Linked DNA regions of Gimesia benthica. The protein of the gene in region 1 interacts with the protein of each later gene in a pairwise test. Links are inferred from orthologs where the notes say so. Each region holds a gene or a part of one and is shown on either strand. Other genes may lie near its edges.

What was found. Proteins that work in one complex are often made in the same cells at the same time.
Region 2: the proteins of ligA (region 1) and leuS interact in binary tests that used the Escherichia coli proteins (3 or more experiments, as listed by UniProt). The link is inferred for Gimesia benthica from one-to-one orthologs.

The regions. Positions count from the first base shown.
Region 1 is NZ_CP043930.1:7,779,276-7,784,964, forward strand. Bases 1,561-4,484 are described here. They hold ligA (NAD-dependent DNA ligase LigA), read left to right. Parts: upstream 1,561-1,979; coding sequence 1,980-3,989; downstream 3,990-4,484. Other genes in these bases: gmd (GDP-mannose 4,6-dehydratase), read left to right, coding at 1,561-1,941; F1728_RS30340 (radical SAM protein), read right to left, coding at 3,994-4,484. Also shown: F1728_RS30325 (cation:proton antiporter domain-containing protein), read left to right, coding at 1-831; more of gmd, read left to right, coding at 958-1,560; more of F1728_RS30340, read right to left, coding at 4,485-4,920; F1728_RS30345 (asparagine synthase-related protein), read right to left, coding at 4,945-5,689. UniProt on the Escherichia coli protein: DNA ligase that catalyzes the formation of phosphodiester linkages between 5'-phosphoryl and 3'-hydroxyl groups in double-stranded DNA using NAD as a coenzyme and as the energy source for the reaction.
Region 2 is NZ_CP043930.1:3,243,573-3,247,076, reverse strand. It holds leuS (leucine--tRNA ligase), read left to right. Parts: upstream 1-379; coding sequence 380-3,304; downstream 3,305-3,504. Other genes in the region: F1728_RS12270 (hypothetical protein), read left to right, coding at 3,436-3,504; F1728_RS12280 (sugar phosphate isomerase/epimerase family protein), read right to left, coding at 1-82.

The sequences.
Region 1 (5,689 bases):
CAGTTTATTGAAGCCGGTTTGATTGGGGGCAGCTACATCGTGCTGCGTCTGGTCGGTAAATACATCGGTATTTTCATACCGGCCCGGATGCGGGGAGAAGAACCCGAAGTCTCACTCTGGCTGGGAACAGCCCTGTTTGCCCAGGCGGGAGCTGCGATCGCGCTTTCAGCAATCGCCGTCAGCCGGGATCCCGTGTTGGGCGGTCACCTGCAGACCATCATTCTGGGATCGGTGGTCTTCTTCGAAATTGTCGGTCCCATCATGATTCGCCAGTCAGTCTTGCGGGCAGGGGAAGTCCCGTTGATCCATGCGATTCATCATACCGCCGGCGATCCGATCAGCGAATTCCAATCGATGATCCGCCGTTTCCTGGTCTCTTTCGGTCTGTTGTCCGAAATCGATCAACCTCCCGATCAGATTCTGGTCGAACAGCTATATCGTAAGAACGTCAAGGGCATTGCCCAGACGGCGACGTTCAACGAAGTGATTTCGTTTATCGAACACAGCCACGACAATACATTCCCCGTGATTGGTCCAAATGAAGAGGTCGTGGGCGTCATTCGCTATCAGGATCTGAGTAATACCCTGTTTGACCCCAAGATTGGTTCCCTGGTCCGCGCGGCTGACCTGGCGAATAATCTGGAAACCGTTGTTTATCCCGACGATTCCCTGGCACGGGTCTGGAGCAAATTTCGCGAAGGTTCCTACGATTGTCTGCCGGTTGTTTCACGCGAACAGCCGCATCGCATGCTGGGGGTCATCAGACGCTGGGAAATTCTGAAATACTACATCAAGGGGCACCGGTCGGCCCAGAATCAGGATGGTAAATAGATCGCATTCATCAGGCTGTCGTTCAACCGTTGCGATTTGGGGGAAAACCACTAAACTTGCAGATACTGGCGGAAGAACCAGTCATTTTTTACTACCATCAAAGTATTTACATAGAGGATTCGTGACGTGAGTCGAGTTGCCCTGATCACTGGAATTAATGGCCAGGATGGATATTACCTTTCCCGGTTCCTGGAAAGTAAAGACTATGAAGTCCATGGGATCACATCCTGCAGTAAGCCAGGGATCGGAGAACCCCCTCATAACTGCTATTATTGTGATTTCGCAGAAGGCTCGAATCTGAATGAAATTCTGGATCGGGTCAAGCCCGACGAAGTCTATCACCTGGCCGCCCAGAGTCACGTCCGCCTCTCGTTTGACATTCCGGTTTACACCGCGGAAGTCACAGGTGTCGGCACTCTGCGTCTGCTGGATGCGATCCGGTATTATGAGCAGCAGAGTGGCAAGCAGGTCCGTTTCTACCAGGCATCTTCCAGCGAGATGTTTGGTAAGGTCGTTGAGACTCCTCAGAGCGAGACCACGCCGTTCCATCCCCGCAGCCCGTACGCCTGTGCCAAGGTCTTTTCCTACTGGTTGACGATTAACTATCGTGAATCTTACAACATGTTTGCCTGTAACGGCATCCTGTTTAATCACGAATCGCCGCGACGGGGGGAAGCCTTTGTGACCCGCAAGATTACCAAGGCCATCGCACGTATCAAACTCGGGATGCAGGACAAACTTTATCTGGGAAATATCGACGCGAAGCGGGACTGGGGTTTCGCCGGCGATTATGTCGAAGCGATGTGGCTGATTCTCCAGCAGGAGAAACCGGATGACTTTGTGATCGGAACCGGCGAAACGCATTCGGTTCGTGAATTTCTGGAAGCCGCCTTCGGTTCTGTCGGACTCGACTGGCGAAAATATGTTGAAATCGATCCGCAGTTTTATCGACCTGCAGAAGTCGAACTGCTTTGTGCGGACCCCACCAAAGCCCGTGAAAAGCTCAAATGGGAACCTAAAGTCACCTTTGAAGAACTCGCACGCCTGATGGTCGAAGCCGACCTCAAACAGGCGGAACAGGAAAAACTGCTCAAAGAGTCTGATTCCTGACCTGCCTGCGCTTCCACTGATTCATTGCGGATATTTCCATGAGCGTTCAAAAAGAAATTGAAGAGCTGCGTCAGCAGCTCGAGCATCATAACCGGCTGTATTACATTCAGGCGAAGCCGGAAATATCCGACCGCGAATTCGATAAGATGATGAAGCGGCTGGAGCAGCTCGAGGAAGCACATCCGGAGTATGATTCCCCCGATAGCCCTACTAAAAAAGTGGGTGGGGCACCGATAGAGGGGTTTCAGACGATTGCCCATCGTCTGCCGATGCTCTCGATCGACAACATCTTTGAACTGGATGGTCTCAAGGAATTTGAAACCCGCATCTGTAAACTGCTTGGAGAAGAGCAGGTCGAACTGACGGCCGAGTATAAAATTGACGGTGTCGCAGTCTCCCTGGTCTATGAAAACGGGCACCTCGTACAGGGAGTGACCCGCGGCGATGGCCAGTCTGGGGATGACATCACCCACAACGTCCGCACCATTGGTGGAGTTCCTCTGCGCCTGAATGCAAAAAAGCCTCCCGCGCTGCTGGAAATCCGGGGAGAAGCTTACATCAGCAATTCTGATTTCCAGGTGCTCAATGTAGAAATGCAGGAGCAGGGGAAAGAACCGTTTGCCAACCCGCGCAACACAACAGCAGGCGGTTTGAAACTGCTGGACCCGAAACTGTGTGCAAAACGTAAAATCCGTTTTTTTGCGCACGGTATCGGAGCGGTTGAAGGTGTTGATTTTCAGACGCATGTCAAATATCTCGACGCGATTCAAGAAATGGGTATCCCGGCGACACCCAACGTTAAGGCTTTTCCCAACCTGGAAAAGACCATGGAACATGCCCAGACCATGATGGATGACCTGCACTCGCTCGACTTTGAGGTTGACGGGATTGTGCTTAAGGTCAATCGCTTTGATCAGCGCGATCAACTGGGCAATACGTCCAAGAGCCCGCGGTGGGTCGTGGCGTATAAATGGGAACGATATGAAGCGGTCACCCGGGCAGAATCGATTGTCTTCCAGGTGGGTAAAACCGGAACGGTGACTCCGGTAGCTAACCTGGAACCGGTCCAGATCGCCGGGACCACGGTTTCTCGGGCCAGTCTGCACAATCGAGATGAAATGCAGCGGCTGGGGATTCAGATCGGCGACTGGGTCGTCGTGGAAAAAGCCGGCAAAATCATTCCACACGTGGTGCGTGTGGAAGAGCATCGCCGGGATGGCTCTCAGCAGGAACTCGAATTCCCCACGCATTGCCCTGAATGTAATACGGAACTGGTTCAGGATGAAGGGGGCGTTTACATTCGCTGTCCTAATCCGGAATGCCCCGCTACGGTTCGCGAGACTCTCCGCTATTACGCTTCGCGTCAGGCGATGGATATCGAAGGCATGGGCATCAAGATGATCGAGCAGTTGCTGGAATCCGGATTGCTTAAGGGACTGGCCGACATCTATCGTCTTGACGAACATTACGAAGATCTGATTAACCTCGAACGCCAGGGAGAAAAGTCGATCGATAATCTGCTGGCAGGCATCGAAAGTTCCAAGCAGCAGCCGCTCTGGCGGTTACTCACGGGGCTGAACATCAGGCATGTGGGGGCCAGTAATGCCCGGATTCTCGAACGGGAATTCGGAACCATCGACGAGATTACCAAACAGAGCGAGGAAGACCTGGCGGATGTGAATGAGATTGGTCCCGTGATCGCTGGTTCTGTGTATAACTTCTTCCACTCCGATTTCGGTCAAAAGCTGATTGCAGATCTTAAGGAAGAGGGGCTGAATATGGGGACACCGGTTTCCAAACAGGAAAAGCCCGCTGGTGCCCTCGAAGGTAAGACCGTGGTTGTCACCGGCACTCTATCGCGATTTACCCGTGATCAAGCTAAGGAGTTCATCGAGAAACACGGAGGCAAGGCCTCGGGATCGGTATCTTCGAAAACGGATTACCTGGTAGCGGGGGAGAATGCCGGTAGTAAACTGACGAAAGCACAGTCGTTGGAAGTACCCGTTCTTTCGGAAGATGAATTTCTGGCGCTGCTGGGTGAGGACTAAGGTGTCAGACTGAAGGAATGACGGTCTGCGTCAGATTCATCTGAGACAATCGATCCAGTCGTTGCGTTAGATTGAATTCATCAGCATACAGTGACTCCAGATCCCAGAGATCCATCAGCACCCGCCCCTGACGTAATTGCAGGCATTGTTCCAGCACACTTTCAACGGAAGAAAGTTGGGGAATAGAAAACTCACCTGTGGACTGCAGACGTTCAAGCATGCCGTTCCCCGGTCGAGTGGGAATGATGGCACAACAACTGACGCCGAGTGAAAATGCATATTCGACGGAGCGAATCGCCCATTCACTACCCTCCGCCTCATTCAGAAACGGAGGTTTCAGCAGAATGAACGCGCGGACTTCAATAGCGTGCTCTCTCAGGAAAGAAACAGCCCGGGCAAAGTCGTCTAAGGTCATGCGTTTGTTGAGAGCCGGCAGTACTTCGGGATGAATCGTCTCCAGTCCCAGCGCGATTTCCAGTTGACCGGGGATCTGTTGTTGGAACTCCGGGCAGGCCTGATTGCAGAGCAGGGGATGATTCTCGAGGATTACACGTTCAAAAGGCTGGATCAGTTCCGCGATTTCAGGCAGGTCCTCGGGGGGAATCGCTTTGGCGTCGAAGAAATTACCACTGTTGTAAAGCTTGATCTGGGTGGCAGGGGGCAGCTGTTTCAGGGCGTAGCGGATCTGCTCAGGAATGGCGCCCGGGGAAACGCGATTATCGGTCGTGTTCTTCCAGAGGTCGCACATCAGGCAGCGAAAAGGGCATTCACGGTTCGTCAGGAAGATCGTCGAAATCTCTACCGGATGGCCTGCGGCGGACGCCTCTCGTTCATTCAGAAATGCATAAGGTTGGGACTGCGAGACTTCGTTTTTCGGACCCCGGGCCTGCAGGATCTCCTGATCGTGAAATTGTCGAACAGGCAAACTCATGATATGTGGCGGCTATCCTCAGAATCAGGAAGGCTGCTGGAACAGCGAAAGCAGAGTCTCACGATAGACGGTCTCTGATTCAGCAAAGACATTCTCGTAAGAGTCGCCATTCAGGCTCCCCTCCTGAAAACGCCGTTTCGGATAAACGGGCATGGAGAGTCCGGTGACCTGTTTGATTCCCCGGCAAACGATGTCCCCTTTGAGAGCATACAGTTTACGGGGATCCCAGTCGGTCAGTTCGATAAAGGGAATCCCCTCGGCGACTTCGATGACGTTCGGCAGTGCATAGGGACTGAAACCCTGGAAGCCCAGTGAGCGGGCAGGGGCATAAGTGCGGACGTGACCGCGACTCTGTCCCCCCGAATAGGTCAATGAGTGCTTGACCGCTTCCACTCCCCAGCCTTCCTGGTAGAGCATCAGATTATTCAGCACGCTGCGAATCGTCAGCTCCGGATTCGCTTCGATCGGATAGTCTTTCAGGTTTTCATCGCCACCATCGCCGTCGATGAGGTGCTTCCAGTGGGGATATTGCTCGCGAATCTTTTTGCACAGGGCGTACGTCATCATCGCCGCCTGCACGTCCAGCTCTTTATAGTCTTCGACGACTTTGATTGTTTCTTTATAGTCCAGCGCATCTACCGGGACCTGCATGATTTCCAGGAACAGACTCAAATTCAACTGGTCCAGAAATTCATAAGCCTGTCTGCAGTCGCTGCCCTCACCATCGACAGAGAGCGAGAACGCTTTGAGACGGGACGGAGATTCCCCT
Region 2 (3,504 bases), 4.5 Mb from region 1 along the record:
CGAAACCGGCCAGTGAGGCTGATTTCAGAAATTCGCGTCTGCTGGTTTCCTGGTTGAATTGGGTCTCTGAAGGAACTGCCATTATGTTTACTCCCGGTCTGAGCCGTATTTTAAGTGTCAAAAATCGGATTGTTCTGGGGCGGATTCTAAGCCCGTCCATTTTGACAAATCGAGGACTGTAAAGAAACCCTCGATCTCAAAAACAGGCAGAATTGCAAAGTTTCCGAGGATAGCTAAACTTACTCTATTCTTGTAGATATCACTGACAGCCAACCTGTCTGTCTGTTACCCTGTACGACCGGGAAAACGTTTCCAGGCTGTTGAATTTTAAATCTTTGACCGGGCCCGTGTGCCCAACGAATCAGGAAGACCGGATACCATGCCTCGCTATGACGCCAAGCGGATTGAAACCAAATGGCAAGCCTATTGGGACCAGCACGAAACCTTCAAAACGGGAGACTTTGTTGAAGGGAAAGACAAGCTGTATGTTCTCGATATGTTTCCCTATCCGTCGGGCGATGGTCTGCACGTGGGGCATCCGGAAGGTTACACCGCCACCGATATTGTCTGTCGTCATGCCCGCATGCAGGGGAAGCAGGTCTTGCACCCGATGGGCTGGGACGCCTTCGGCTTGCCCGCGGAACAGCACGCGATCAAAACCGGTACCCCGCCGCGGATTACGACGCAGAAAAACATTGATACGTTCCGCCGCCAGTTGAAGATGCTCGGCTTCAGTTACGACTGGAGTCGTGAATTCTCCACGACCGATCCCGATTACTTCCGCTGGACGCAGTGGATCTTCCTCCAGTTGTTCGATTCCTGGTTCGACAATGAATGCAAGTGGACCGGGCCGGACGGGAAAGAACGCACGGGGCGGGCTCGCCCGATCAGCGAATTGCCGATTCCTGAAAAAGTGCAGGCCGCGGGAGCAGAAGCGGTCCGCCGCTACCAGGATCGTCAGCGTCTCGCTTACCAGCATGAAGCGCCGGTCAACTGGTGCCCGAAGTTGGGAACCGTATTGGCGAATGAAGAGATCATCGACGGCAAGAGTGAACGGGGCGGCCATCCGGTCGAGCGGGTTCCCTTGCGGCAGTGGATGTTGCGGATCACCAAATACGGCGATCGTCTCGTGGACGGCCTCGAAGGTCTCGACTGGTCCGATTCGATCAAGTCGCTTCAGACCAACTGGATTGGCCGCAGTGAAGGGGCCGAGGTCGATTTCTTTATCGGCTCGGGAGAAGACAGCGACGATCTCGATGCCGCGTTCTCTGCCTGGAAGACCCGACGCAGTGGCGAGGGATTCCCGGAAGATCAGGAAGCCGACGTGTTGCGGGTTTACACGACCCGACCGGACACGTTGTACGGAGCCACCTACATGGTGTTGGCGCCCGAGCATCCGTTCGTGGATCGTTTGACCTCCGACGAACAGAAAGCAGCTGTCGACACTTATCGCAAACAGGCGGCCCTCAAGAGCGATCTCGACCGAACCGATCTCGCCAAGGAGAAGACGGGCGTCTTTACCGGCAGCTACGCAGTCAACCCGGTCAACGGGGCGCGGGTGCCGGTCTGGATTGCGGACTACGTCTTGAGCAGTTACGGCACCGGTGCCATCATGGCGGTTCCCGCGCACGACTTGCGCGACTGGGAATTCGCGGTGGAATTCGATTTGCCGATCATCGCCGTTGTCGAACCGCCCGCGGACTACACACCGTCCAAAGACGAACAGGCGCTCGAAGCCGAGATTGACGGTCAGAAACGTACCCCGTTTTCCGGGTTCGGAACCGCGATTAACTCAGGTGACTTTGACGGCACGCCGACGGCTGACTTCAAGAAACAGATTACCGCGGACCTCGTCAGTCAGGGCGTGGGGAAAGGGGCCGTCAATTACCGGTTGCGGGACTGGCTCTTCAGTCGTCAGCACTTCTGGGGCGAGCCGTTCCCGATCTGGCATGAACTCGACGCGGAAGGCAACATCACCGGTTTGATGCGGGCCGAGGCAGAAGATAATTTGCCCGTTGAACTTCCCGAGTTGAAGGAATTCAAGCCGACAGGAACTCCGGAACCGCCGTTGTCTGTCGCCCCTGAAGAGTGGTTGTACAAAACCGACGCGGACGGCACCCGTTTGATGCGGGAGGTCAACAGCATGCCGCAATGGGCGGGATCCTGCTGGTACTACTTGCGGTATGCCGATCCGAAAAACGGGGAGCGGTTTATCGATCCCGAGATTGAAAAACAGTGGTTGCCCGTTGACCTCTATATCGGCGGTGGTGAGCACGCGGTGTTGCACCTGCTCTATGCCCGCTTCTGGCATCAGGTGTTGTTCGACCGCGGTTATGTGACCTGCCCCGAACCGTTCCAGAAGCTTGTGAACCAGGGGATGATTCTCGGCGACGTCGAGTTGACCGGCTTCCAGAAAGCCGACGGCTCCTGGATCTCCGCGAAAGACGTGGAAGAATCGGATGAGTCCGACACAAAATGGGCCATTAAGAACTCAGGTGAACCAGCCACGCCGATCAAACTCGAATCGGAGCAGGTAGAAAAAGCGGGCGAAGATTTCGTGCTCGTGGGTGAACCGGAGATCTTCGTCAACAGCCGCGCGCATAAGATGTCGAAGTCGCGGGGCAACGTGGTCAATCCCGACTTTGTGGTGGACGAGTACGGTGCCGACTCCTTGCGGATGTACGAAATGTTTATGGGACCGCTCGAAGCAACCAAGCCCTGGAGCATGAGTGGCGTGGACGGCGTCTGTCGTTTCCTCGGTCGCGTCTGGCGATTGATCATCGATGAACGTGCCGAAGAGTTGCAGTTGAACGAGAGCGTGACCGACGCAGATCCTTCGGAAGAACAGTTGCGGATTCTGCACAAGACCATCAAAGCGGTGTCCGCAGATATCGAGAAGCTCTCGTTCAATACGGCCATCAGCCGCATGATGGAATTCGTAAATGCGATGGGGCAGCAGAAGACGCGTTCGCGTTCGGTGCTTTCTGATTTCCTCCTGTTGCTCTCCCCGTTCGCACCGCACATCGCCGAGGAACTCTGGAGCATCCTCGGTCATACCGAGTCGCTGGCTTACGCCGACTGGCCGCAGTATGACGAAGCGTTGCTGCAGGAATCGGTGGTCGAAGTGCCGGTGCAGGTGAATGGAAAATTGCGTTCCAAGATCTCAGTAGCCGCCGATGCGGACCAGGCAGCGATGCAGCAGGCCGCGGAGCAGGACGAGACCATCGCCAAATACCTGGAAGGCAAGACGATTGTCAAAGCGGTCGTCATTCCCGGCCGGTTGATCAACTTCGTTGTGAAGTAAGCGGCGTTCATCCGGGGAGCAGTCAGAGGCAGGCTTGCAGCGCAGCGGGACCTGCTGCGCTGTTTTTGCGTCTGTTGGGATGTGAAAAAGATCTGCCACTATGATGTTGTCCTTAACCCAGAATTGCAAAAATGAAAGTCCATATTATCTATGAAATGAGGCTCTCCGAAGTTGCTTTATTTTCATCTAAAAAGCCTGTA